4 regions of the Desulfitobacterium chlororespirans DSM 11544 genome follow, and region 4 is predicted to be linked to each of the others. Evidence: riboswitches for the same ligand, from Rfam matches in the RefSeq annotation. Region 4 holds a riboswitch; each other region holds the start of a gene.
What was found. A riboswitch is a leader RNA that binds a small molecule or an ion and turns the genes downstream of it on or off. The one in region 4 is predicted to bind molybdenum cofactor.
Positions count from the first base shown of each region.

Region 1: another riboswitch for molybdenum cofactor. It lies ahead of BUA14_RS13230 (Crp/Fnr family transcriptional regulator); the one in region 4 lies ahead of BUA14_RS05725 (hypothetical protein).
Region 2: another riboswitch for molybdenum cofactor. It lies ahead of BUA14_RS08505 (FecCD family ABC transporter permease); the one in region 4 lies ahead of BUA14_RS05725 (hypothetical protein).
Region 3: another riboswitch for molybdenum cofactor. It lies ahead of BUA14_RS21000 (molybdopterin-binding protein); the one in region 4 lies ahead of BUA14_RS05725 (hypothetical protein).

Region 1 covers NZ_FRDN01000008.1:120,579-124,791, reverse strand. Annotated here, with positions in the region: gene BUA14_RS13240 (ABC transporter ATP-binding protein) at 1-131, opposite strand, end outside; gene BUA14_RS13235 (FecCD family ABC transporter permease) at 128-1,168, opposite strand; gene BUA14_RS13230 (Crp/Fnr family transcriptional regulator) at 1,175-1,897, opposite strand; molybdenum cofactor riboswitch at 2,015-2,171, opposite strand; gene BUA14_RS13225 (translation factor GTPase family protein) at 2,399-4,213, opposite strand, start outside.
Region 2 covers NZ_FRDN01000006.1:55,985-60,197, forward strand. Annotated here, with positions in the region: gene BUA14_RS08495 (molybdopterin-binding protein) at 1-920, opposite strand, end outside; gene BUA14_RS08500 (ABC transporter ATP-binding protein) at 937-1,728, opposite strand; gene BUA14_RS08505 (FecCD family ABC transporter permease) at 1,731-2,762, opposite strand; molybdenum cofactor riboswitch at 2,867-3,026, opposite strand; gene smpB (SsrA-binding protein SmpB) at 3,365-3,835, opposite strand; gene BUA14_RS08515 (sodium-translocating pyrophosphatase) at 4,039-4,213, opposite strand, start outside.
Region 3 covers NZ_FRDN01000014.1:123,269-127,481, forward strand. Annotated here, with positions in the region: gene BUA14_RS20995 (VWA domain-containing protein) at 1-1,303, shown strand, start outside; gene BUA14_RS21000 (molybdopterin-binding protein) at 1,569-2,591, opposite strand; molybdenum cofactor riboswitch at 2,584-2,736, opposite strand; gene BUA14_RS21005 (Crp/Fnr family transcriptional regulator) at 2,870-3,574, shown strand; gene BUA14_RS21010 (4Fe-4S dicluster domain-containing protein) at 3,579-4,175, opposite strand.
Region 4 covers NZ_FRDN01000004.1:623,451-627,663, forward strand. Annotated here, with positions in the region: gene BUA14_RS05715 (alpha/beta hydrolase family protein) at 1-885, shown strand, start outside; gene BUA14_RS05720 (uracil-DNA glycosylase) at 900-1,475, opposite strand; molybdenum cofactor riboswitch at 1,975-2,106, shown strand; gene BUA14_RS05725 (hypothetical protein) at 2,201-3,754, shown strand; gene BUA14_RS05730 (GNAT family N-acetyltransferase) at 3,795-4,213, opposite strand, start outside.

The DNA.
Region 1 (4,213 bases), on a different contig from region 4:
TTGCCGGCACCGTTAGGCCCGATAATGGACAGTATCTGCCCCGGGGAGATCGTAAAGTTAACATCTTTCAACACAGTCTTGCCGCTGGGGTAAGCGAAGGCTGCCTGATTGACTTCCAATAAGCTGTTCATTTTATTTTCATCCTCTGCTTAAATAATAGCCAACCGTAAAGAGGTGCACCGATGAATCCGGTGAGAATGCTCAGGGGAATTTCACCGCTGGTCACAGTGCGGGCAACCGTATCGACCACCAGCATAAATGAGGCTCCCACGAAGATGGATAAGGGAATGACCCGGGTATTATCCGGCCCAACCAGCATCCGGCAGAGATGGGGAACAACCAGGCCAATCCAGCCTACAGTACCGCTGATGCATACCGCACAAGCCGTAGTGACGGTGGAACAAACAATGGCCAAGCCGCGGATCACCCTGATATTAATCCCTAATGAACCGGCCTCTTCATCTCCCAGAGAGAGAATATTGATGCGCCACCGTACGGCTATCAATAAGGCCATGCTGATCAGCATCGCCGGCACAATCATCATGACGTCACTCATGGAGGTGGTGGCCAGGCTGCCCATTTGCCAGAAGACGATCTCCGGCAGCTGGGTTTCCGGGTCTGCCACATATTTCAGCAATCCCAGAGCGGAGCTCATAAAGCCGGCGACAATAATTCCCGCCAGCACCAGAATTAAGTTGGAGCTGTTTCTCAGCAACTTGGGAATGGTTGTGGTAATGGCTACGGCCAGCAGCCCGCCCAGGAGGGCACAGATCTGGATTCCCCCCGCATCCAGGCCGTTTAAGATGGCCATGGCCGCTCCCACACAAGCGCCGGAAGACACCCCCAAAAGATCGGGGGAGACCAGGGGATTTTTGAATATTCCCTGATAGGTTGTCCCGGAAATGGCAAGACCGGCTCCCACTAATAAAGCGGCGAAAACCCGGGGCAACCGCACCTGAAAGACCACATCCGCCATGGCGTCGGTCCAGGTCTGCTGCAAATCCCAAAAAGCGGAAAGCAGTATTTTCACCACATCAATTATGGACAATTCATAACGGCCCAGGCAAAGAGCGGTCAGGCTTAAGGCAACGGTCAAAACACCGGTCCCCAGGATGGCACCCAGCTGCCAGGGCTGATTATTGGTTCGCTTTAATTCGATGATCAGCACCCCACATCAAATAGCTTTCAAAAACGTATTTGTCTTATCCTGTTCCGGTGATTCCCTTTTAACTTCACAAGACAACATCTCAAAATAGTTCCGGTCAAAGCGCAGCAGACCATCATCCCGCATCTTGCCCAGCTCTTTGGACATGGCACTGCGGTTTAAACAAAGAAAATCCGCCAATTCCTGTCTGGAAAAACGGATAGTGAAGCTGTTTTCTCCCTTTTCCTGAACACAGTAAGAGAAAAAAGCCAGCAATTTTCCCCTGATACTCCGTTGTGATAAACATTTGAGTTTGCGGCTCTGAGTGACTGCCTCCGCCGCAATAATTTTCAGGAGATTTTCCAGCATCTTGCCGCGAATACTGCAGCTTTTATTGCAGTTGGTATAGATGGTTCCGCAATTCAGCAATAGAATCTCCGACGGTTCCGCCGCGACAAAGGAGGTGAGATAGCTGGGCCTTTGGGCACAGACACAGCTGCCGGCCATGGTATCCCCCCGGTGCAGTTCCGCCAGAATGCTCCTGTTCCCGAAGGCATCATCATCCTCGATATACACCCTTCCCTGCAGAATAACACCCATGGAAACAGCGGGCTGACCCGCCTCAAAAACCTTTTCACCCTTTTTGTACCTCTGGACCCTGGTCAGCAGGCATTTGCCAATCTCCTGGAGCTCATCATCGGAAAAGTGACTCAGAAATTCCACCGAACGCATTGCGGAAAGACAGTCTGCCATCCTTTTTCCCCCTTCTCTCGTCTAAGGCCTCTACGGAACCCTTGGCCAGCAAAAGCAAAAACAACAGCAAAAGCGCACTTTCGCTCACAATCGAAAATGCGCCTAAAATCCCATCATTCTGGGTCTTTGCACCTTTCTTTCCTGCCGTATCCTGAACAGGATGCCGCATTTACGGGAGGCCGGTACATTTCTATGCCGACCCTGTGAGCCTTTGCTCAGATCGCCCCAGCATAGCATGGCTTTAGCGGGAAACGATTCGAAAGATTCCACTATTCTGTTGGGTTTCTATGCAATGGATTATGACACAACCACTCATAACATAAATAATTACAACAGGAATGATTATAAAGCTAACAAACTCAACACAATTTTCTCTGATATAAGCAAGTATAACACAACTCCCTGTCCATGTCGGTTGCATTTCCAACAGACTTATAGCAAATACCCCTTCATCGCTAAATATATTGCTGAATATATTTAAAGATGAAGGGGTATTGAGAGCTAATCCTTCTCTCTTTTAAGGAACTCTTTCATCTGCTGTTCGCTTTCGGCAGATAAGGCATCCTTCAGATAATGCCGGGTTGGCGTTTGTTGTGCCTGATAAGCCTCGATGACCTGTTTATTGGCCATTATGACTTCTTCCTTCAAGTCTCGGGCGGATAATAAGGCACATCCTGCCCCTCTGATAATGATCTGCTGCAGGCCATCGGAGGTAGCCACGGTGATCTTATACTTTTTCTGATGATCATAAGCAAATCTTTCAATATATTGATCCGCGGTTTGCGCTTCTTTGGTATAGACCATCAGGATATTATGATAATCGATGGCTTCCTCAGGATGCCCCTGAACACGATAAGCATCGAAGACGACGATAATCCGGCACTTGCGAATCCCCTGATAATTGCTGAGGATATCAAGAAGCCTTATCCTGGCTCCATCCATATTATCCTGAGCAAGCTCTTTCAGTTCCGGCCAGTCAAAGATAATATTATAGCCGTCCACGAGCAGATATTCTGCTTGGCTTTCTTTAGGTTTGTTTAAATCAGCAGGTGGTCTATAATAGCTTTCCGCAGCTTTTTTCCGTTTCTGCCAAAGGGATTTTTTGCCTTGGTTGGCATAATAGGTCTGGTTGAGGATCCTGTCGATCTCCTCGGGGTCGATCCACCTTTCCTCGGCATAGGGTATCTGAAGATGAGATTCTGCTTCTATGAATTCACTCTCTTTGGCGAAACAGCTCTCCACATGCATATGTTCCTTGACTTGATACCAGGGGACCAAAAAGCCGGAACCCTGGGCACAAAATACGGAATCGGCAGGATTATCCACATCCCTTTCCGGGTCGTACCCAGCCATGGCTATGACCTCATCGGGATTATGGCAGGGTTCATAGCCCTTCAGACTGCAAAAAAGCCTGCCCAGACCTTTGCTGTAAGCCATGACCTCCTGCTGATAGTTTCTCATCGTTGCCACGGGAGCACTTCCAGTAAGGGTTGCCCGCTCCCCTTCGATCTGGGCAAGCTGGCAAGTTCCATGCATTTTTTCCACATCGTTCATGGCCCGCCCCACCATTTTTTCCGGCAATTCCAGCTGGAAAGCATAATAAGGCTCCAGGAGCATGGACTCCGCTTCCATTAAACCCTGACGCACCGCGCGATAGGTGGCCTCTCTGAAGTCACCGCCCTCGGTATGCTTGGTATGGGCCCGGCCTGACACTAAGGTGATTTTTAGATCGGTAATCGGTGACCCTGTGAGAACTCCCTTATGAACTTTTTCTTCCAGATGAGATAAAACGAGTCTTTGCCAGCTTTTGCTTAAGCTATCCTCGCTGCATTCCGACCCGAACTGAAGGCCGCTTCCCCGCTCCCCCGGCTCCATTAATAGGTGGACCTCCGCATAATGCCGCAAGGGTTCAAAATGCCCTACTCCTTCCACGGCATTACCAATGGTTTCTTTATAAACAATCCTCCCTGATCCGAAGGACACCTCCAGGCCAAACCGGCTCCGGATCAGGCTTTGCAGGATTTCCAGCTGGACCTCGCCCATCATCTGCACCTGGATCTCCCTGAGTTCCTCATCCCAGACCACCTGCAAGCCTGGGTCTTCTTCCTCCAGCTGACGCAGCTTAGGCATCATCACCTGGGGATCACAGCCTTCCGGAAGGATCATTTGATAAGCCAATACGGGTTCCAAGAGAGGGGCATGGGCGGCGGCCTCCGTGCCTAAGCCTTCTCCCGGTTTGGTTAGGGTAAGCCCTGTTACCGCACAGACCGAACCTGCTTCCACTTCATTGACTGCCTCGAATTTTTTCCCGGAATA
Region 2 (4,213 bases), on a different contig from region 4:
GGAGGACCGGGAATTCCGATAACAGGCTTGTTGTCGATGACACCAAGGAGAGCTGCTTTGCCACCCGGGCCGAAGGATAGGCCATGAACAAGAACCGAGCCCAAATCCTCGACAGCAGCCCGGGAAAAATCGCGGTAACCTTCTCCTCCCAGGCCAACGCCGCCGATCAGCACCACCATATCACAGGCGGTTAGTTCGGATTGGATAGCACCTTTCAATGCCGCGATATCGTCTTGGACAGGGGGCCTCAGCCTGGCTGTACCGCCGCATAAACGGATCACAGACTCCACCAGTATGCCGTCTGCTTCCGGGTACTGCCCCGGGGCAGGCGTTATTCCCGGAAGGGTAAGGTCGCTTCCCACCGGAATGATGGCTGCGGTCGGCTTGCAATATACAGAAACCTGTTCTATCCCGCTGTAGCGGAGAATCGCCAGATGGCGCGGCTCAAGAAGAAAGCCTTTTCCCAAAACCAACTCGCCCTTGCGAATGCTGGAAGCGCGGCGGATGATGCCTTCCCCTTTTTCGGATAGGCCCAGCAGCCGGACACTGCCATCACTTTGAAAGGAACAGAGTTCGTAGGCCAGCACCGTATCAAAAGGCTCAGGGATAACATTGCCCATCCCTACGATCTGAAAGCGGTCAGGCGCAAGAAGGGCGGAGACTGAAGCACCCGCCTCTTCACGAACTATGGCAATCCCATCATGGGTTGCATAATCTGCAACGGGAGAGTCCCAGGCCGCCAGAACATCCTGGCCTATAACCCGGTGAAGGGCCTCGGCTAGAGGAACCTGTTCCACGCCGAGGGAAAAATCAGCCGCCAAAGCGAGCTTGGCTAAAGCGTCTTTTTTGGTCGCTGCCGAAGTGTTCTGCCGGTGGCAGCGGCTTTGACAAGCGCTGCAGGGATGATCGCATGTTTGCAAAGCAATCGTTCCTCCTTTAGGTGATCGAAATGCAGGCCTTGATTTCAGACCCTGTGGTATTGGAGATAATTCCGGTGGCAATGATTTTGGTTTCCACCCGGTACAGATCGCGTAAAGTCTGCTCGGAAATAACTTCAGCAGGAGCACCCATAGCATAGATCCCGCCATTTTTGAGCATCAGGACCTTGTGTGAGTAAAGGAAAGCATGATCCGGAAAATGAGAAGACATAATGATGCCCAGACCTTGTTGGGAGAGCTGATGGACCTGATTTAGAACCAGCTGCTGATTGCCAAAGTCCAAAGCGGTGGTTGGCTCATCCATGATCAGCAGCTGGGGCTGCTGAGTAAGAGCCCGGGCGATCAATACGAGTTGCTTTTCGCCCCCGGACAGTTCCAGGTACCGCTTGTTGACCAGATACTGAATGCCGAGACGTTCCACAACGGATTCGGCAATCTCTTCATCTTCCTTCTTGGGGGAAGACATCATGCCGAGATGGGCAGCGCGTCCCATCAGGATGACATCCATGACCGAATAGGAAAAGGGCGGGTTCGTGGATTGAGGGACATAGCCGATCTTTTGCGCGATTTTGGCCCGGGACCAGCGCAGGATGTTTTCACCGTCGATACTGAGGGTACCGCCAAGGATTGGGATCAGAGCCAGCATGGACTTAAACAGCGTCGATTTTCCGACACCGTTTGCGCCCAGCAGGCAAAGAACTTCTCCGTCTGTCAGGGTGAAGTTAATATCCCTGAGAACCGGTTTGTGCGCAGAATAACCGCAAACACCGTCCTTTAATTCAAAGAGCATGTCTAGCCCTCCCTTCCGTACATCATAAGACCGATAAAAAACGGAGCGCCGATGATCGCGGTGAGCACACCCAGGGGGATCTCCACGGCAGTGAGGGATCTTGCCACATTATCCACCAGGAGAAGAAAGACACCGCCACCCATGACCGTTGCCGGAATGAGCACCTTGTTATCCGGTCCCACCAACCTTCTCATCAAATGGGGAATGACGAGGCCCACCCAGCCGATCAAGCCGCCGATGGAAATCGAAGCCGCTGTTAATAATGTCGAGCAGACGATCACGAGACGGCGCAGCTGCTTTGTCTCGATGCCGAGAGTCTTGGCTTCATCATCGCCCATGGATAAAACATTGAGCCGCCACCGTACCAAAAAGAGCGGTACGGCGCCAATCAGCATGAGGATGATGGCCCACTTGATATTAGTAAGGGTGATATTGGAAAGGCTCCCCATCAGCCAATAGGTAATGGCGGGCAGCTTGTCCCTCGGATCGGCGAGAAACTTGATCAAAGAGACAATGGCGCTGGCCAGGGAGGAGATAAATATGCCTGAAAGGACAAGGGACAGGGAAGGATCGCGCTTGATCCGTGTGCCGACCAGGCAGGCTAAGGCCACCGCCCCCAAAGCGAAAACAAAAGCAAACAGCTGAATATAAAAATAGCCAAGACCGCTGAAGATAGCGATGGCCGCTCCCAAGGACGCTCCGGCGGAAGCACCGAGAATATCCGGCGCAACCAGCGGGTTTTTGAACACTGTCTGATAGCAGGCGCCGGACAGAGCCAAAGCTGCACCGATCAGAACCGCGGCCATAATGCGCGGGAAGCGGATAAAGAGAACCACCGTTTCATGGTTTTGGGGCCAGGTTGCGTCAATCGGAAAAACCGCCGAGAGCATGATCAAAACAGTATCCTTGAACGGAATGCCCTCGAAGCGCCCAATGTTGAATGAGACCAAGAAAACGATAATCAGCATAGCAGCTAAAATCATCAGTCTAAAATGTGCCGCCCGTATTTTTTTTTGCCGCTCTGAATTGACCATAAACTTTCCTCCAAAATCAAATCAAAAATTTCTAAATAAAAAGGCCGTATCTCCCGTCTCGAAAGATACAGCCGCAAAACAACACCTATCAGTAATGATAGATGCACAAGTCTTGTCTTTCTCCTTCTCAACGTGAAAGGCGGCATCGTTTCCAATACCACCCCGTGAACCTGTATCGCGCTGCCAAGGCGCGCAGCGATACTGTTCAGGCCTGAAAACCGTAAACTAAGGGATAGGTCGGCAGGCTCGGATACTCATATAAAATTATGGTCATCATTATATCACTAATAAATAGCTAATTCTATTAAAAAAATATTAACATTTATTAATTTTTATTAGTTTATATAGTTTTACATTAGGTTTCATTAGGTTTTATTCCATTGATCTTTATCGTCTTCGTTATTTATTATTAGCTTTTGTTAATCTTTATTGGTTTTCAGTAATTGCCTTTTTCCCGATATTACGAAAGTGGGCACCAGCAGGGATGTGTGAATGTATGATCTTCTGAAGAAACCGGACATAGTTCGGGAGGAAATGTGGGATGACATCAAAAAGACTCCCCTATGCCGTTGTAAGCCGCATTGAGAAGTCTTTTTATCAGCTCAATATCCCTTGCCCTGATCCCGGAAGTGCCGTTCAATCTCACGTTTAGCATCCCGCTCGGCAATATCCTGGCGTTTATCATAGTTCTTTTTCCCCCGGCAAACCCCGAGTTCGATTTTCGCCAGGCCGTGTTTAAGGTAAATCTTAGTGGGAACCAGGGTCAGCCCCTGTTGCTGCACTTTCCCGATCAGCTTGATGATCTCGGAGCGATTGAGGAGGAGTTTGCGCTTGCGCAGGGGATCATGATTAAAACGGTTCCCCTGCTCATAGGGGCTGATATGCAGCTGATAAAGCCAGACTTCACCGTTTTCGATCCGGGCATAGCTGTCTTTGAGGTTGACACGTCCGTTGCGAATGGATTTGATCTCGGTTCCGGTAAGGATAACTCCGGCTTCCAGCTTCTCTTCTACAAAATAATCATGATAGGCTTTGCGATTGTCAGAGATGACTTTTATTCCTTCAGATGCCACAAGGCTCCTCCTCTCTATGCGTTATCACGTACAGTGTAAACTTTCAGATCTTCAGTATAGCATAGACTTTCGCCTTTTTCCAGCAGAGGCCGCCGTCCGGCGCAGTCTCCCTTCCCGCACAGCCTTCCTGCCCAGCCCGATACCGGCTCAATGCAAAAAAGAAGCAGAGGAACTCACTCCCCTGCTTCCCTGCCTAAGTCGTTTTAAATTAAGAACGGAGCGATAATCAGAGAAATCGTACCCATAACCTTAATCAAAGCGTTTAAGGATGGACCGGCCGTATCCTTGAAGGGGTCCCCTACAGTGTCCCCGATGACAGCTGCAGCATGGGTGGGGGTTCCTTTACCGCCGAGATTTCCAGCTTCAACATACTTCTTG
Region 3 (4,213 bases), on a different contig from region 4:
CTTAACCCGGTACCCGGACCTGGCACCTAAGCTCGTGCTTAAATCTCTCTTCATCCATCGCCAAGAAGATCAGCCGCTTTTCGACATGATCTATGAACTCTTGGCTTCAGCTCCATCCTCCTCTCCGGATTCAGAACCTACCGCCCCGGGGCAATGTACAGGCTCAGATCAAGAGGAGGCTGGGGATGGCTCCCATCAGGGCATCGGTACCGGGCAAGGAGGAATCACCCTGCACCTTAAATCAGCGGAAGAGTCCTCTCCATCCCGGGCAATTTCCTTTCAAATGCCGGATCTCCACTATTTGATGGGCCTTAAAGGGTTCCCCAGTACCATCGAGGAAGAAGAAACACAGGAACTCGATTTGGGAAAGCAGGTCAGATTCATCCTGGGACAGTCAGGGTTTTTGACTTGGTCCAATTCTTTGGAGCTGGCTAAAGGCCGGGGGGAAGTCCCGGAAGATCAGTGGCTCAAATTTGAAGCTTATCGGGACTTCTGGCAGCGCCGGATTCACCAGGTCCTTTGGCAGGAACGCTTATCCGAGCAAAACCGCTGGGACAGCTTCCGTGAAATAAATTGGCGCTTTAAGCCCCTGAATTCATTTACCGCCGCTGAAGAAGGGATGGTCCAGCAAGCGCTCCGGCAGATGGGCAACCAATTGGCCGTTCACCGGGGCTTGCGGAAAAAAAAGGCTCCCCGGGGCAGACTACGCCTCTCCTCTTTGCTCAAAGAAATGGTGCGGGGTAATGGCTCTGTCTTTCGCTTCGAGTATGAAACCCCTGCCTTAAAGCATCCCGAGCTCATTGTCTTATGCGATGTATCCAATTCCGTGGCTCCCTTCTCGCAATTCCTTCTCTACTTATGCCAACGCATGAAATCCCGCTTTCGTAAAGTGCGGCTTTACCTTTTTATTGATGGACTCTGGGATATCACCCATGAAGAATGGCTGGCAAGCGGTGACTCCATGGCCGAGATCCGTTCCTGGGGCCGTAAGCATTCTTCCGGCTTTACCGATTATGGCAAGGTATTTAAAGACTTTGCCCGGGATGTTTTGCCCTCACTTTCCACTCGGGGGACCATCTTGATTATGGGAGATGGCCGCAACAATTTCCGCCCTGCCCAAGCGGACTATCTGCAGGAGATCCAAGGGAAGGTTAAGCATGTCTTCTGGCTGAACCCCTTGGCTGAAAAGGATTGGACTTTGCCGGACAATCTTATGGGTGAGTACAGGAACTATTGCACCCGGGTTTTTCCCTGCCGGAACCTCAGCGATTTATGGCGAATCTCTAAAAAAGTCTTCTCCTGAAGAAGCGCCAGCTCTTTTATCAACAGTCCATTGCTCAGCCAAATTACCAACCGGTTGGTAATTTGGCTGAGCAATGGTTGTAAAAAAGGGAGCCTCACCGACTGCTTTAAATTACCTAAAGCCGTTGGGTGAGGCTCCCTTACCTTGCACTATCAGAAAGTATAAGCTTGCGCTATATACTTTCTAAGCATAAGGGCAACCAGCGACTTCGCCTCCTTCGTAAGTATGCGTTTAAGGCACGGCGAAGCCGGGTTTTCTTTAACACTTATTTGCCGAAGGAACAGTGGGGATAGGTACATTCCGGACACTCCAGGCACAAGCCGCCATGACCGTATTTGGCAATTTCCAGGCGGGTAAGCCGCTCACCGGCCAGGATGCGGGTGGCCACCAGATCAAAGACCGTTTTTCTTGAATACATGACACATCCGGGCAAGCCCAGAATCGGGATATCATCCAGGTAAGCCAGCAACAGCATGGCTCCGGGAAGAACAGGAGTACCATAAGTGATCAACTCTCCACCCAGACCTTTGATAGCTGTAGGGGTTAAATCATCGGGATCCACGGACATGCCGCCGGTGACCAGAACCATTTCCGCGCCTTGTTCGATATGCTCGCGGATGCGTTCCTGAATCATCTCCACATCATCGTCGGCGAAGGTTTGCCCCAGCAGGACAGAACCCCATTCGGCCACTTTTCCCTGAAGAACCGGTCCGAATTTATCCTGGATCCGGCCATGGTATACTTCACTTCCCGTGGTCACCACCCCAACCTTTTTGGATTGCAGGGGGCGGATTTGCAGAATGGGTTCCCCAAAGCGGCGGGCGATTCCTTCCGCTTCGATCACGACATTTTCATCGATCATCAAAGGAACCACTCTGGTCCCGGCTATCTTCTGCCCTTTCTTCACCGGGCGATGATTATGAAGAGTAGCGAGGATAATATATTCTAACGAATTCAGGGCATAGATCCCTTCTTCCGAAGCATAGATTAAGCCATCCTCTTCAGCAATCAAATTGACCTTTCCCTCTTTCGTTTCACTGAAGGAAAGCCCCGGACCGGCCACAGCTTTGGCCAGACGCTCCGCTGCTTCATCTTCGTGAATAAGACCCGGAGTCTGATCCCACACAAAAATATGCTCTTTTCCCATACTAAGCAGGGTTGGGATATCCTCCTCTTTGATCACATGCCCCTTTCTAAAGCGGGCGTCTTTTGTTTTTCCTGGGATAATTTGTGTCAGATCGTGCATAAGCACCGATCCGATCGCATCCTGTACTTTAATCTTCTGCATAGGGGTTCCTCCTTTTCTTTACGGAAGGCATGTTCATTTCTAAGCACACCCTGGTTTCAGACATTTCTGAAACGGCCAAAATTCCGTAGATAGCGTGAGACTTGCTTCAGTCAGTAGGAAATATGGCTCGGCCATTCCCTATTATAAACCATAAGCAGCGATCAGGGAATGTCTCACTGCTCAAGAAAATGGTTTTTTCGAATTTTAAAGGGTTTCTGCCAAGGGATAGAGAATTTTCTTCATAATATACTTCAATAGTTTATGAGAGGAAGAGAAGTATGGCTAGTAATATCACCGGGTTTGAAATATTTAAAAGCAATCCTAACTGGCAGGAACTGCCCGATTCATTTTGGGAGTTTTGTTCTGCTCACGGGCGGGTGCGCCATTATGCGGCAAAGCAATTCCTTTTCTTTTTCGGTGAAGAAAGCAATTCAGTTTATTTTTTACTCAAAGGCCGCATTCAAATCCTGCTTATGAGTGAATTTACCGAAAAAATTTTCCGGATTCTGCAGCCGCCCGCGTTTTTTCCGGAAGTTGTTTTAGATAATAAAGCTTATCCTTATGCAGCCCTCACTGCTGAAGCCTCCGATGTTTTCGTTTTGGATCGCAAGGCACTGGTCCAGTATTTTAAGGAGAATCCTTCCACCCTCCTGCCTTTTTATCAAAACATGGCTTTGGATCTCCGCAGAGCCTACCGGCAAATTAAAAACATCGCCCTGGGGGATGCTCGTTCCCGGCTGGGGGCCAAACTCTTTGCTCTGGCTCATGTCCACGGCCAGGAGACCCCTGAGGGAATTCTGATCACTGTTCCTCTTACCGCTACCGAGCTGGCGGGAATGTGCAGCTTAGCGCGGGAATCCGTGAGCCGCATCTTAAGCCAATTGCGGGATTTAGGAATACTTAAAATGGAGAAAAAACAAATCACCATCAGCGATTTAGACCAGCTGAGGGGCTGGATTCACGAACGCCAAAACTCTTTATAAAACCTTACAGATGTGGTCGACGGTCCAGAAAATGAGTAAGCCTTTCCTGAGGCAGGCCATTGTCTATATAGTCTTCAAGGATGCGGCCAATGATCCGGGGAAGTTCAGAAGTCTGAAGCTTTTCCCTGGACAATCGCGCCAATTGGGGATGCCTTCCCAGGCGTCCACCGAGATGAAGAGTCCATCCCGATTCCCCGGGAAGGATTTTGCCTGTGGGGCAGGAACGCACACAATCCCCGCAGCCAATGCACTTCGTCGGTTCAAATTCCAGCTCTCCCTGCCAGGATAAGGCACCTTCCTGACAAGAACGGCAGCAGGCCTGGCAGCCCGTACACCTTGCCTCTGTAAGCTTAGGCATAAGAAAACCGGTCAGACCGATATCTTTGATTTGAGGCTGGGAACAAGCGTTAGGACAACCGGCTATGCTTATCTTCGGTAAATGATGATAATGAATCACCGGAAACTTCTGCTGCAAATGGGATAATAAATCCAGATCTTTGAACATCTGCTCTAACTGCTGGTGTAATAAAGACCAGTCCTGAGCAGATTTACCGCAATTTTTCCGACAATGCTCCAGGACAAAGCCAGGATGATCGATCATTATGCCTCCTCCATTGCTCATCATTTGAACCTATTGTA
Region 4 (4,213 bases):
TTGCAGGGAATTTTGTCCTTGCCGGATCATTGTTCGGCAAGGGTTCCGGCTGTGGTCCTGGTACATGGCTCCGGCCCCGCGGATATGGATGAACGCATCGGCGCGAATAAGCCGTTCCGCGATATTGCCGAAGGACTGTCCAGCAAAGGAATCGCCGTACTCCGCTATGACAAGCGCACAAAGGTTTACGGAAAACAGATGCTGAAAGCAGGTCCCGGCGCTGTGACTGTGGAAAGCGAAACCATAGAGGATGCCATCCTCGCCGCCAACCTGCTTAAAAATGACGCCAGAATTGACCCCGGCCAGGTGTATATTTTGGGTCACAGCCTCGGCGGTATGCTCGCACCGCGTATTGACGCGGAGGGCGGTGATTTCGCGGGTATCATCATCTGCGCAGGCTCGCCCCGCCTTTTTAGCGATATTTTATTGAGTCAAAACGAGGATATGCTGGGCCAACTGCCAAAATTGCTGCAATGGATCGCGAATAAACAAATTGCAGGACTCAAAGCCAAATTCACCGCTATCGCCGGCATGAGCGAAGAAGAAGCCAAGCAGATGAAGGTTTTTGGCAGAACCTACGCATGGTATTTCAAGGAGATGGACTCCCATCCTGCTGCCGATTACCTTGCCAGGACGGAAAAGCCCGTGCTGATTTTGCAGGGCGACAAGGATTTTCAAGTCACCGCAGAAAAGGATTTCGCCCTCTATCAGCAAATCTGCATCGGTAAACCCAATGTCTCTTTCAAGCTCTACCCCGGACTGAACCACCTGTTTATGAAGTCGGTTTACGGCAGGGTCAAGGATTTTAAAAAAGAGTACAAAATCCCGCAAAAAGTGTCTGCAGAGGTTTTGGCGGATATCGCAGAGTGGATAGGCAAGGTATGATTAATCTCGCATCATCAACAACCTGATAAGCGCTGCCTCAGCATATCCCAATCTGCCATAAACTGACGTGTCAGATTGGGCCGTCTCCTTACCGCCAACGGATGGTAGGAGACGATGCAGGGATATCCCAGTATAACATGCCATCCCCCCCTCAGATTCTTCACATGGGCCTCTTTATCATCAAACATCGCCTGAACAACGGTATCCCCCAGACAAACGAGCAATTTCGGCTGTATCGTTTCTATTTGTTGAATCAGAAATGGTTTACTGAAAGCCCTGGCTTCTCCTTTATTATATCGGCGAAGGGGCCTGCATTTTAAAAGATACGTTATATAAATGTCATCCGGCGCCAAATTAGCTCGATGCAAAGCCGTCTGCAGCGTTTGCCTTGTGCCGCAGACATATTCATGGCCCTCTTTATCTTCGCGGGCGCCTGGATTATCTAAAATTATAACAACAGGCGCCTGGGGATTACCCTCTCCCCAAATGATCCGCGATTTTTCCGTGCAGACTTCGCATTCTTTATAAGCGGCGGCTTCTTTGGGCAATTTATCTTCCGGCCAAATTGCCGGCTCAAAGCACGAATCCATATTAACTCTCCTAACCCTGCTGGGATTATTAGACTAAGTATTTCGCTATCGCTTATTGGTTATATTGCCCACAATTTGCGATATATTTCCTGCCCCCATTACTCATTACTCATACCGATTGCCTTTCCTGCACTTTTGCCACTCTTAAACAGGTATACGCTTTCTATCTGCCTTATACCGATGATTGATATATTTTCAATCTAAAATAACAAGTAATGTTGCTTCGTTAACCTGCATCGACACATGGTGTTATCAGGAAAATTAAACCACTTGCTCCCAAAACCAAACAAAACCATTGATAAATATAAACATTATGCAGTATAATATCATTGAAGGAGTGTATGTTATGTTTATATCGGTTTGACAACGACATTCATAAGCCTCACCTTCTCACCAACACCAATACAAACAAGATAAACATCACCATTGAGTTGAACATTTCCAAGCTATCGGATACCAGTCATCGTGCTGGTTTTGACGGTGAATTTAGATTAAAAACTGAAAAACGAATCTCCGAGCCGGGATGATCCTAAAGAGCAATCTATGGACACCGGACAGGGCCCAGGCCCTCGGGGTATACTTGGAAACGGGTATGCCTTCACGCTTGAAAAGGAGGTGGATTAAAGCCAACTGTATTAAAATCAGTAATGGCTCCGCTTTCTATTGGCGGAGCCATTATTTTTTTTCGTTAAAAGAATTTTAAATTTATTAGGTGGTGAATTTCATTGCTGAATATAAAATTAAACCAGGTCATGGAACTTTTTTCAGAGAATTATAATATCCAACTTCATGAGGCTGAAGAATATTTTATGGCAATTGTCGCTGTTGGATTATCTTTAACTAAAGAAATGAGAAGAGATATAACTTCGATCTATAATCAGAATAAAGACATGTTTTTTGAAAACGCGAAAAATTTTTCAGGGTACGATCATATCTTACTGAGCAGCGGCGACCTGGAACAAGAAGTTTATGCTAAAAAAACGTTAGGCATTTTACTAAGTGCTGAACAATCCGAGCTCATCAAAGTGAAAGTCTTGCGGCTCATCAAGAAATATTACAAAGATGTCTATATTTATGCCCAAAATAATAACTACGATGGCTTCAGGAAAAAATTATCAGCCATCGAAGATACCAGCAAAAACCTCAAGCTGACGGAAACGCTGATTGTTTTATATTTTTACACTATGAAACAACTCAATGAAAATTTAATCAACCTGCAAGTCGTCGAAAATGCTTTTAATACGGCAAGCCTGTTTATTAACATTAACCCCATCAATACAGACATCCAAAGTGAATTAAAAAGAGAGAACCGCTTAGCCCAAGTAAGGCAGATCGTCAAGGATGAGCTTGGGGTAATAAAAAAACCCTCAGATATTCTCTACAGTAAAAATAAAGACTTAAAAACTGTTGTCAGCTGTTTGCGCAACCTCCTGCTCATCGATAAATTAGATGTTGATTTCATTGCCTCTAAGGTTAACCAGGATGATTTGGATAAAGTCATGCTGGCCTTTATCAAAACCACGGGAAAATCGGATTTTGATAAAACTCAGGTTATACAGTCCTTCGGTGCCGGTTATATTGTAAAAATGCTTCTTAATGAATATTTAAAAACGAGGGAACTTTATCTTTCTTCCAATGATGAAGATGCCCGATATTCTGAATTGAAAGTTCTGAAGGAGCAATTGGATAATGCCTTATCCGAAAAGGATACTGCTGAAATCCAGACCCAAAAACTCAAAGATGAGTTTGAAAATTATGAGCTTAAACTGAAGAAGGCCTTGTCGGAGCAAAGCAGATTTTATGAAGCACAAATCAATGAGCTGAATAAGGAGATCGATAGCCTTAAAACAAACCTGGATGCGGAAATGAAAAACAGAGAGGAACTTTTTCAGCTTCGTGAGTTTTTCATTGATCTTAAAAACGATGATTTATCCAACGATGATTTACCCACAGAGACTTCCGTGGATCTATCGAGATTTATCGCCAATAAGAAGCTCTTAATCATCGGCGGAGCCCCCAGTTGGCAGAAACGGTTAAAGGCTAAGTTCCCCACCATTCTTACGGTCGATGGCTTTAATGACAAGATTGAACTTAGAAATTACGGCGAGGTGGATTTTGTTCTCTTCTATTCAAAATATATGAGCCACAAAACCTATTATAAAACTGTGGATTTCGTAAGAGCCAATGATATTCCGGCCGGTTATATCGGCAAAACAAATATGGATTTAGTCGAATTTGAAATAGCCGAAGAATTAAATAAACGCTTAGTCGCTCATTAACGAAGATGCCATGGGGCTTGGACCTCATGGCATCTTTTGATTATATTGAAAAATTCATACCCTCAAACGATTCTTTGTTCAATACGATTGGCGTTATCGTTTCACCATAAAAATCTTCCGCTTCGCCAAGCACTTTACATCCGAATTTTAATAACATCTTTAATGTTACTTCCCTTGCTTCAACATATAACTCCTCCGTATAGAGGCTAAACATCTCTTTTAACGAATAGACCGCTATTTTTTGACCAAGGCCTATCCCCCGTAATCTCTTATCGACAGCAAACCTTCCCCAATGCCATTGCTCCTCTTCCTTCCAGGCCGCCGCTATCCCAATAATATCTTCTCCTGCTCTTGCACACCACCAGATCGGCTTTAAATCATTTTGCAACGGAACCGATTCTGCAGGAATATTCTGCTCACCTGTAAACACCTCTGTGGCTAACTTTATAGCCTGCTCCC